Regions from separate parts of the Herbaspirillum sp. Her3 genome, predicted to be linked through region 1. Evidence: riboswitches for the same ligand, from Rfam matches in the RefSeq annotation. Region 1 holds a riboswitch; the other holds the start of a gene.
The links. Region 1 has a riboswitch for cobalamin ahead of ACVC5H_RS11545 (CbtB domain-containing protein). Riboswitches for the same ligand answer to the same signal wherever they lie in the genome.
Positions count from the first base shown of each region.

Region 2: linked by a shared signal. The riboswitch ahead of ACVC5H_RS09925 (TonB-dependent receptor) and the one ahead of ACVC5H_RS11545 (CbtB domain-containing protein) in region 1 are both predicted to bind cobalamin.

Region 1 covers NZ_CM176328.1:2,507,302-2,511,840, reverse strand. Annotated here, with positions in the region: gene ACVC5H_RS11560 (cobaltochelatase subunit CobN) at 1-681, opposite strand, end outside; gene ACVC5H_RS11555 ((2Fe-2S) ferredoxin domain-containing protein) at 674-1,015, opposite strand; gene ACVC5H_RS11550 (CbtA family protein) at 1,082-1,789, opposite strand; gene ACVC5H_RS11545 (CbtB domain-containing protein) at 1,800-2,015, opposite strand; cobalamin riboswitch at 2,157-2,385, opposite strand; gene ACVC5H_RS11540 (hypothetical protein) at 2,465-3,088, opposite strand; gene ACVC5H_RS11535 (hypothetical protein) at 3,278-3,973, opposite strand; gene ACVC5H_RS11530 (hypothetical protein) at 4,300-4,446, opposite strand; gene ACVC5H_RS11525 (hypothetical protein) at 4,496-4,539, opposite strand, start outside.
Region 2 covers NZ_CM176328.1:2,155,832-2,160,370, forward strand. Annotated here, with positions in the region: gene ACVC5H_RS09910 (chemotaxis protein CheA) at 1-1,468, opposite strand, end outside; gene ACVC5H_RS09915 (protein phosphatase CheZ) at 1,468-2,211, opposite strand; cobalamin riboswitch at 2,709-3,000, shown strand; gene ACVC5H_RS09920 (hypothetical protein) at 2,958-3,083, opposite strand; gene ACVC5H_RS09925 (TonB-dependent receptor) at 3,082-4,539, shown strand, end outside.

The sequences.
Region 1 (4,539 bases):
CAGCACGTCCATGCCGCGCGCCTCCAGTGCGGCGACCAGCGCATCGATGAAAGCGGTATTGCCCGAGAGCCAGTGCGCGCGGTAGAAGATGATGCCCACGGCCGGCTTGCCAGCGGGTGCGCTGGCGCGCAAGGCCAGCCAGTCGTCGAGGCTGGCATCCTGTTCCAGGTCGGGATGATAGAGACCATGTTCCGGCAAGGCTTGCGCAGGTTCGTAACCATAGCCGGAGAAGAGCAGTCGATCCGACAGGCAGCGCAGCAGTTGCGCCAGATTGACGCTGCCACCACCGTTGAAATAGGCCAGCGCCTGCTGCTGCACGTCCGCTGCGGCGGTGGAGGCGGCGGCCAGTTCGGCATCGGGTTCGCCGGTGCCGGAGAGCACGATCAGGTGCCGCCCCTCGGCGCGTGCGGCCCGCAACAGTTCCGGGAAACCGGCCACCGCGCCCAGCCGCCCCAGCACGCGCAGCACGATCACCCTGGCATGGGCCAGCTCGGCACGCAGCAGGGTCGAGAGCGTACGCAGCGGCTGGCCTTGCTCATCGGTACGGGATTGCAGGGCTTGCAGATCATAGCCGGCCAGCGGTGGAAAATCCGCCGGCAACTGGCTGCGCGCAGCGGCCAGCAGGGCCAGGTCGGTCGGGGCATGCGTCAGCAGGACGATGCGGGCCAAGGATTCAGACATCGCTGGCCTCCGGTTCCGGCAGCACGTCGCCGCTGCCCAGGCGATGGAAGATCAGCTCGCTCACTTCGCGTCCCCCCTCCAGGTGTTCCACCACCACGCGCTCGATGGCGCTGGCATCTTCGCAGCGATACCAGACGCCCTCGGGATAGACCACCACCACCGGGGCCTGCGCCTTGCAGGCCACCATGCAGTGGGTACGGGTACGCTTGACGCGCAGTTCGGGGCGGGCGTCGATCTGCTCGCCCAGCACGCCGAACAGGGCTTCGGCCAGTACGCCGTTTTCGGTACAACGCGGACCCACGCACATGAGCACGTGACGATGATGGGTTCTCATGGCTTGGATAGCTTTACTTTCCCCGGCGCCGCAACGCCAGACAGAGGTCCGACACGTCAGGACAAATCAGCCGAAGCGGCGATAGAAGAAACCGGTCAGCCCGCCCAGCGCCAGCCAGAAGATGGCATTGGCGGCGGCGGTGGCACGGATGAAGGCCTGCGCCAGTTCTTCCGGCGCGACGCTGCCGTGGACCTCGGGCTGGGGCGCGCCGATGAAGTGCGGTGCCACCAGCAGCATCACGCCGGCCAGCTTCCACGGCCAGCCACGGGTAAAGACGAACAGGCCCAGGCTGGCGGCGGTCATGGCCGCGGTCATCACCCACCAGAGCTGGCGCGCATGCAGCGGCGCGGCCAGGGTGCCGGGGACTTCAGGCGGCAAGCCCAGCGACGGCGCGACGAAGAACACGCCGTAACCGGCCAGGCCCCACAGCAAGCCGCTGCGCCAGCTGATCTTGCGGCCGCTCAGGGTAAAGGCCGCCACCAGCATCAGCGCAAAACCGACCGCCATGCTGACGTTGGCCAGCACGGTGTAGCCGGTGCGTTCAGCGCCGTCAGCGGGTTCCCAGGCATCGGCGTCATGGGCGTGCTCGTGCTCATGGGCATGCTCGTGGGCATCGGCTGCGTGGGCAGCTGATTCACCGGCCTTTTCATATTCCTCTGCCTTGAGGATGATCTTCTCGACCTGGAATTGCTGTACCCCCGACAGCAGCACGCCCGACAAGGCGCCTGCAATGACCACCGCCGACGCCATGCGCCGCAAGACCGTCCAGTTCATCGTCCGCTCCTCAGTGGCAAGGGAAGCCGGCCGAGTGGCGGCCATCGTGGGCGGCATTGTGCAGCTCGACCTTGGAGGCGAAGCCGGCACCGTAGATCAGCGCCACGCCCAGCGCAAAGGCCAGCAGCGAAGGCGCGATGCGGTCGCGCCAGACCTGGCTGCCGGTGTGAACGGAGGGGGTGGAGTCGGCGACTTGGCGGGCATTCAGACCGGAGGGAGTGGACATGCGCTTTCCTTGGACAGGTGGATGAAACGAAGGAAGCCACGCGGCGAGCGCCCAAGCACGATCCCGCCGTCATCGGACGGCGCCGGTTCACACCAGCGGGAAATGATGGAAGCTTTCCGCATGATCGCCCTCCGCGATGCATTGAAGAAGTTGCCACTGGCCGGTCTCCGGGCTGGCGAGGGGAAGCCTGGGCTTCGGGACAGGCGCCTTCCCATGCGCGCGGCACAGTGGCGTAGTGCGTGTCCTTCCTCGCTTACCGTTGCGGGGGCAGCGCCGGCCTTGGCGCGGTGCTGTGGCACCGGCCGCACCGGCTTCCCGTTTCAATCCCTGGCGCGGCTGCGCGCGGGATACCAGAAGCAATGCTCAAGGCACGAAGTATAAAGGCGGGGACCGGCTTGGGCAACCGCGATTGTCAGCGGAAGTGGTCAAGCTGCCTGCTGGCGGCGGCTTTAGCGGGGGGTGTCGGGACGCGCCGGCAGGCCCGGCGAGACAGGCGCCGGCGAGGATGAGGACGGCACGGGCGATGCCGCCAGTTTGTAATACAGGGTCATTTCCACACCCATGCGGCTGGGGATGCGGGCCACGTAGGCCGAGCGCTGGCGCGTGCCGCCGCCCTGCCCGTGCATTTCCATCAGGCACAGGTAGCGCTCGCCCAGGTAGCCCAGCATGGCAAACAAAGCCTTGTGCGGGCGTTCCAGGCGGGGCGCGGCGTCCGGGCTCAGGCCCACGGCGCGGTCGAGGTAGCCCCGGTGCGAGTTGACGAAGAGGTAGTCGCGTCCGGGCGGCTTGCCACTGGCATAGCCGATGCGCAGCATGCGGTTGTCGCCATCGGGCAGGTACAGGCTGTACGGCGACGCCGGGCCGCCTTCCATGACCTCGACCCGGCCTGCGACGGGATCGATGCTGACCGCGCTCAAGGGCATCTGGTCCACGGCCAGGCAACTATCGAGCACTTCTTCAGGCGGTGCTGGCGGCCCTGGCAACGCTGCCAGGCAGACGAAGAGCAGGATCAACGGCAAGCAGCGCAGCATGTTTGCCTTGGAACGGTACAAAGGGGCAAGGAAGCGGTTCAAGGGCGGCTCCTTCAGGCAACAGGGATGGGGGCGGGCGCGGCGAGGATCAAACCTCACCCCCATAGTTGCAGAAGGGCAATGCAATGAATATGAGAAAACTCTCAATGACGACAGGAAGTCTCTTCTTACTGGCTTTTTGAATGCTTGGCCTGCCTGGTCGTCAACGGCAGACCGGAAGCTGTCGCCTCTTCAGCGCGTCTGGCCCGCCACGCTGGCAAAGAGATCCAGGGAGATGAAATGCCACTGCGCTGCTTCGGCGTCGTACAGCGCGAGCTGGTTGATTTCCTGGCCGGGCGCGGTCGTGGCGGGTACCCGCTCGATGGCGCGGGCGGCATGCCGGTGTCGCTCGGGCGGGCTCAGTCTCAGCAGGCGGGCATCGGTCTCGCAGCGGGCAAACAGGCCGGCGCACTCCCACAAGCGGGCCGCACACTCCAGATCGGCCAGCCCGATGTCCAGGGTGATGGTGTCTATCCGCTCCGACACCCTGGCCATCTTGGCCGAGAACAGCCGTACCGGTCCGCCCTGCTCACGCACTGCCAGGCAGCCTTCGTGGGCGCCCCAGGCGACGTGCAGGCAGTACGGCAGATAGCCGTGGTGGCGCGCGATCAACTCGTCCGGAGAAAATGCCGAGGCCGGCAGCACCCGGTAAGCCTCGGGCGACAAGCCCAGCCAGAGAGCATCCAGACTGGCCTCGAAGGGCGACAGATAGACCACCATCGCCTGGCTGCCGCTGGCCTCACCGGACATGACCGGCTCGCACAGTACCTGGGCGGCACCTCCGCCAGCGGGAGACTGGCGCACCAGCACATAGAGCGGCAGCGCCGCCACGACGCAATGCCGGCGACCGGCGGGAAAGCCAAGGGACTGCGGGGGATAAGGGAACACGGCGCCACTCCTCAGGGAAAACACGACCGTGGCGGCAGCCCTGCTCGATTCATCTGCTGTCGCCGAAAAAAAGACATGTTTTCACAGATACAAAGCGGCTTGAATGAGAAAAGTCTCAATCCACGCGGGAGAATGGTGCCGGGAGAATGGTGCCGGGAGAAGGCCGAGGATAGGCCGGTTCCGGCCCATGTGAAGGAAAACGCCATGCGCCTGCCGCCAAGCCAGTGCGCACGACTCGCACACCGCGACGCGTCCTCAGCGCATGAAAGGACAGGCAAAAAAACAGCCGGCCTGGCGCGCAGCCAGGCCGGACAGAGAGCGTACCGTTACATGCGCAAGGGCTGGTCGGTAGGACGGGGGCTCAGCGGCGGGTCTTCCACCGGTACCGGCTCATCATCGGGCAGCGGCGGCGGTGGCATGTTGGGTTCGTTGACGGGCGGGGTTTCCTGGGGGGTATGCAGGGTCTGGTTCAAACAGGCCTCCTCTGGTGCGGCAATTCCGGGCGCGGGCAGCAGCGCGCGCTCAGCGCTGGCCGCCCATGGGGTTCTGATGGGGGATGGGGTCCA
Region 2 (4,539 bases), 350 kb from region 1:
TGGATTCGATGCGGATGGTGCCGCGATGCTTTTCCACGGCGGTCTTGACCACGTCCATGCCCACGCCGCGTCCGGAGACGCTGGAAGCCACTTCCTTGGTCGAGAAACCGGGCAGGAACACCAGCTGCAGCGCCTCGTCGGCGGTCAGCGCCTGGTGTTCGTTGATCAGGCCCTTGGCCAGCGCCTTGCTGCGCAGCATGTCGGGGTCCATGCCCTTGCCGTCGTCGAACACTTCGATCATGACGCTGCTGCCGGCCTGCCAGGCGTTGAGCGAAATGGTCGCCTTGTTGGGCTTGCCGGCAGCGGCGCGGTCCACTTCGATGCCGTGGTCCAGCGAGTTGCGCAGCATGTGCACCAGCGGGTCGTAGAGGCTGTCCACCACCACGCGGTCGACTTCGGTTTCGGCACCGGTGATGACCAGATCGACGTCCTTGCCCAGGTCCTTGGCCAGTTCGCGGACCAGTCGGGGGAATTTCTGGAACAGGCGTCCGACCGGCTGCATGCGCGTGGACAACGTGGCCCGCTGCAGTTCGCTGGAATAGCGCGAGGCGCGGCCCAGGGTTTCGGCCAGGGTCGACATGAGCGCGGCGGCCGTGCCTTCGAACTTGAACTGTTGCAGCTTTTCCAGCAGCACGGCGGCCTGGTTGGCGGCCTGTACCGATTCGCCGGCCACTTCCAGCAGGGCGTCCAGCTTGCCGGCATCGATACGGATGCTTTCTTCCTTGGTGCCGCCAGGGGAGTCGGTGGAGCGGCGGTTTTGCTGGACCGGCGCTGCGGCCTTGGGCTCGCCATCGGCTGCCGCAGCGGCGGCGGGCGCTGCCGCCGGTGCTGCTGCGGGAGCAGTGGTCGGAGCGGCTTCGGCCTGGTCCTGTGCTTCCGGGGCAGCGGCGGCTGCGCCCGGTACCAGCGCCTGGTAGAGCGCGGGCCAGTCCAGTTCGCCATTCTTCATCACGCTGGCACTGCCATCGACCGTGCCACCGGAGGCCACCGGGGCGGCTGCCACGGCAGCGGCCACCGGCACGGCAGCGGCGGGGGCGGCAGCAGCCGGCGCAGGGGCAGGGGCAGCGGGGGCGGCTTCGCTCTTGCCTTCGATGGCCTGGGTCAGGATGTCCTTCAGTTCGGTCGGCATCGAGGCCAGGCTGTCGGGCGCGGCACCGTTGGACAATTCGTTGAGCTGGTCGGCCACGAAGCCACTGGCCTGCAGTGCCGCTTCGATGGCCAGCGGCGTGACCGGAGCCTTGCCGGTGCGCAGCGCATCGAACAGGTTTTCGGTCAGGTGGCAGGCCGACACCATGGCCGGCAGGTTGACGAACCCGGCACCACCCTTGATGGTGTGGAATGCGCGGAAGACCGCGTTGAGGATTTCAAGGTCATCAGGATGTCGTTCCAGCGTCAGCAGGTGCTCTTCCACGTTGGTGGCGAGCTCCAACGCTTCAACGACAAAATCCTTGAGCATTTCGTCATCCATTAGAACCCCAGGCTATCGAGTAAGTCGTCCACGTCGTCCTGACCCATGGCGGTGCCTCCCACGGAGGGGCCATTCATCAGGGTTACCGGTTTGTCTGCATCGATCTGCGCCTTGACTTCCGGCGGCGCGTTGTCGCGCAGCAATTGCGCCAGCTCGCGCTCGGCGGCGGCGGTGATGGCCACGATCTTCTTGATCAGCTGGCCGGTGATGTCCTGGAAGTCCTGGGCCATCATGATTTCCAGCATGCGGGCCTTTTCGGCTTCGGTCGATTCCAGCACCGAGGTCGAAAACTTTTGCGAGTCGCCCGCCAGCGCCTTGAATTCGTCGATGGTCATCTGACCGGCATACAGCTTGGTCCAGCGGGCGTTGATGTCCTTGGCTTGCTCCTGCAGGCGGTCTTGCGCCGGCATGCCCGAATCGAGGGCATTGAGCACCTTGTTGGCGGCCTGTTCGGTCAGGGTGGCGATGTGTTCCAGACGGCTCTGGGCGTCGCCGATCTGCTCGGCCACGTCGGTCAGCGAGCGGTCGTAGCCCAGTTCGCGCATGGAGTCATGCAGCAGGCGCACGATGCCGCCCAGGCGTTCGTACATGGGCTTGTCGCTCTGGTCCTCCTGTTCGCCGGCAGCGGCCGCGTCCGTGCTCTGGGCGGTGGCGTCGGCAGCCGGGTCGCCGGCAGTCATGGCCGGTAGCGTCTGCGAGGAAATTTCGTCAAACAATGCTTCCAGATCAACGTCGTCGCTCATGATTACTGATTCTCCCAACAAAGGTGTGCGCTCGTGGGCGCACTGCTGTGCAAAGTTGCCCGTAGGCGGATCAAATGCGTCGTTCCAAGAGGCACAGCAACCACCTCGACCCCGATATCAGACAGATATCGGCAGCCCAAGGCGAAGTCTGAAGGCTCGCAGACCACGACAACGATTCAGGGATGACAGGTAAGGCCGGCTGAGCAGCAAAAGTCCCCCTCGACCATGCCATGGCGCCAAGTATAGGACTGCCTGCCGCCATCTCATCGGCCAAACAGCGAGTGAAATCCCCCATTTGTTTCGATTTTTCGACCGCCTTCAAAGAACTGACGGCGGCCGCGAATCAAATGTTTTCGATAAAGATATCGAATTTGTTCTATATAACTACGCTGAGCATGAATTCTATCCGGCTTTTTCTTGAAAGCAATTAAACAGCCCCGGGCTTGTGCTGATTTACATCATCCGGGGTCCGGGCTTGTGGCGGCTACGCTGCACGCCTACAATGGCGCGGTTTTGGTGCCCGCCGGCGTGTCCTCGCCGGCAGTTGAACGGGAAACACGCGCCAGGCCCGCTGCAGGTGCTCGGCAGCAGGCGGTCTGGCCAAGGTGTACTGCCCCCGCAACGGTAACCAGGTGCCGGTGGCGAGACGATTCGTTCTGATTCGTTGCGTATGGCCGGCAACGCCATCTTCCACGCCACTGTGTTTTTGCGCGAACCTTCACTTCGCCGCATGGGAAGGCCGATGGTCACGCCTGCAGTCCGGAGACCGGCCAGAACAGGAGGAAGCCGCACAGGCAATACCAGTGCGGTTTTCCGTTGAATGCAGCTTGCGGGGAGGCAGGCTGTACACCTTCATCACCTGTCTTTTTCATGCATATCGTTTATTTCCGGGCCTGCCACGGCGGTCCACGTCCCCGTTTTGCCCTGCGCACCGCTTGTGCGCTGATCCTGGTCACCCTGGCGCATCCGGCGCTGGCTGCCAGCTCTGACACCGACCAGCCGCTGTCGCCCGTGGTGGTGTCGGCCTCGCGTTTTCCCAATGATCCGGCGTTCCCGCCGGTGGCGGCCACCGTCATCACGGCCGAGCAGATCCGTGAAGCCGGCATCGGTGATGCCAACGAAGCCATTCGCAAGCTGGGTGGCGTCTACGGACGCCAGAGCCTGGCCGGTCCGCGCGATTTTCCGCTGGACCTGCGCGGCTTCGGCACCAATGGCGACCAGAACATGGTGGTGCTGGTCGATGGCGTGCGCATTTCGGAGAATGAGCTGACCACGCCGCTGCTGTCCTCGATTCCCATCGAGACCATCGAACGCATCGAGATCGTGCGCGGCGGCAGCAGCGTGCTCTATGGCAGCGGCGCCACCGGCGGCATCATCCAGATCATCACGCGCCGCCCGCAAGCCAATGCGGCGCACGGCACCGTGGTGGCCGAGGCCGGCAGCAACGGCCAGCGCGGCGGCCGGGCGGCGGTCTCGCGCGGCTGGGAGAACATGTCCATCGACGCCAGCTATGCCAAATCGCACGCCGACAACTGGCGCGACAACAGCCGTGCCAACCAGGAGAACGCCAGTGCCACGGTGCAGTGGTTCGCCAGCGACTGGCGCTTCGGCCTGCGCGCCAACCTCTCGCGCGCCGATTTCGGCCTGCCGGGCAGCCTGACGCAAGCGCAATACGAGGCCAATGCGCACCAGAGCAGCAAGCCGCTGGACCATGGTTCCTATGACAACGACAGCATCACGGCCTTCCTGGAACGCCGCTTCGGCGACATCGATGTCGCCGCCGAGCTGTCGCATCGCGAGAAGATCTCGCGCTCCACCTATGTCAGCAGCGGCTCGTCCGCACAGACCAACGTGCGCGTGACGCAGTTCTCGCCGCGCCTGCGCCAGGTGCTGGAGCGCGGCCTCTGGAAGAACGAAGCCATCGCCGGGGTCGACCTGTCCGAATGGAGTTCGGCCACCAACGCCAGCTATGGAGACAGCGATGCATCCCAGCATTCGAAGGCGCTGTACCTGCGTGATGAAATCGAGTTCGACCACAATGCCCGCCTGGCCGCTGGCGTGCGCCGCGAGCAGTTCACCCAGCTAAGTGGCTCCGGCGCCTATGGCCGCACCAGTGCCGTCAATGCCTGGGACCTGCAGGCCAGCTACGCACCGCTGCCGTTGCTGCGCGGCTTCGTCAAGACCGGCCAGAGCTATCGCCTGGCCACGGCCGACGAGAACGGTTACACGGCCTTGCCCACCGGCGCAGTCCTGAAGCCCCAGGTCTCGCATGACCTGGAACTGGGTGCGACCCTGGGCAATGCAGCACGCCAGGTGACGGTGCGCTGG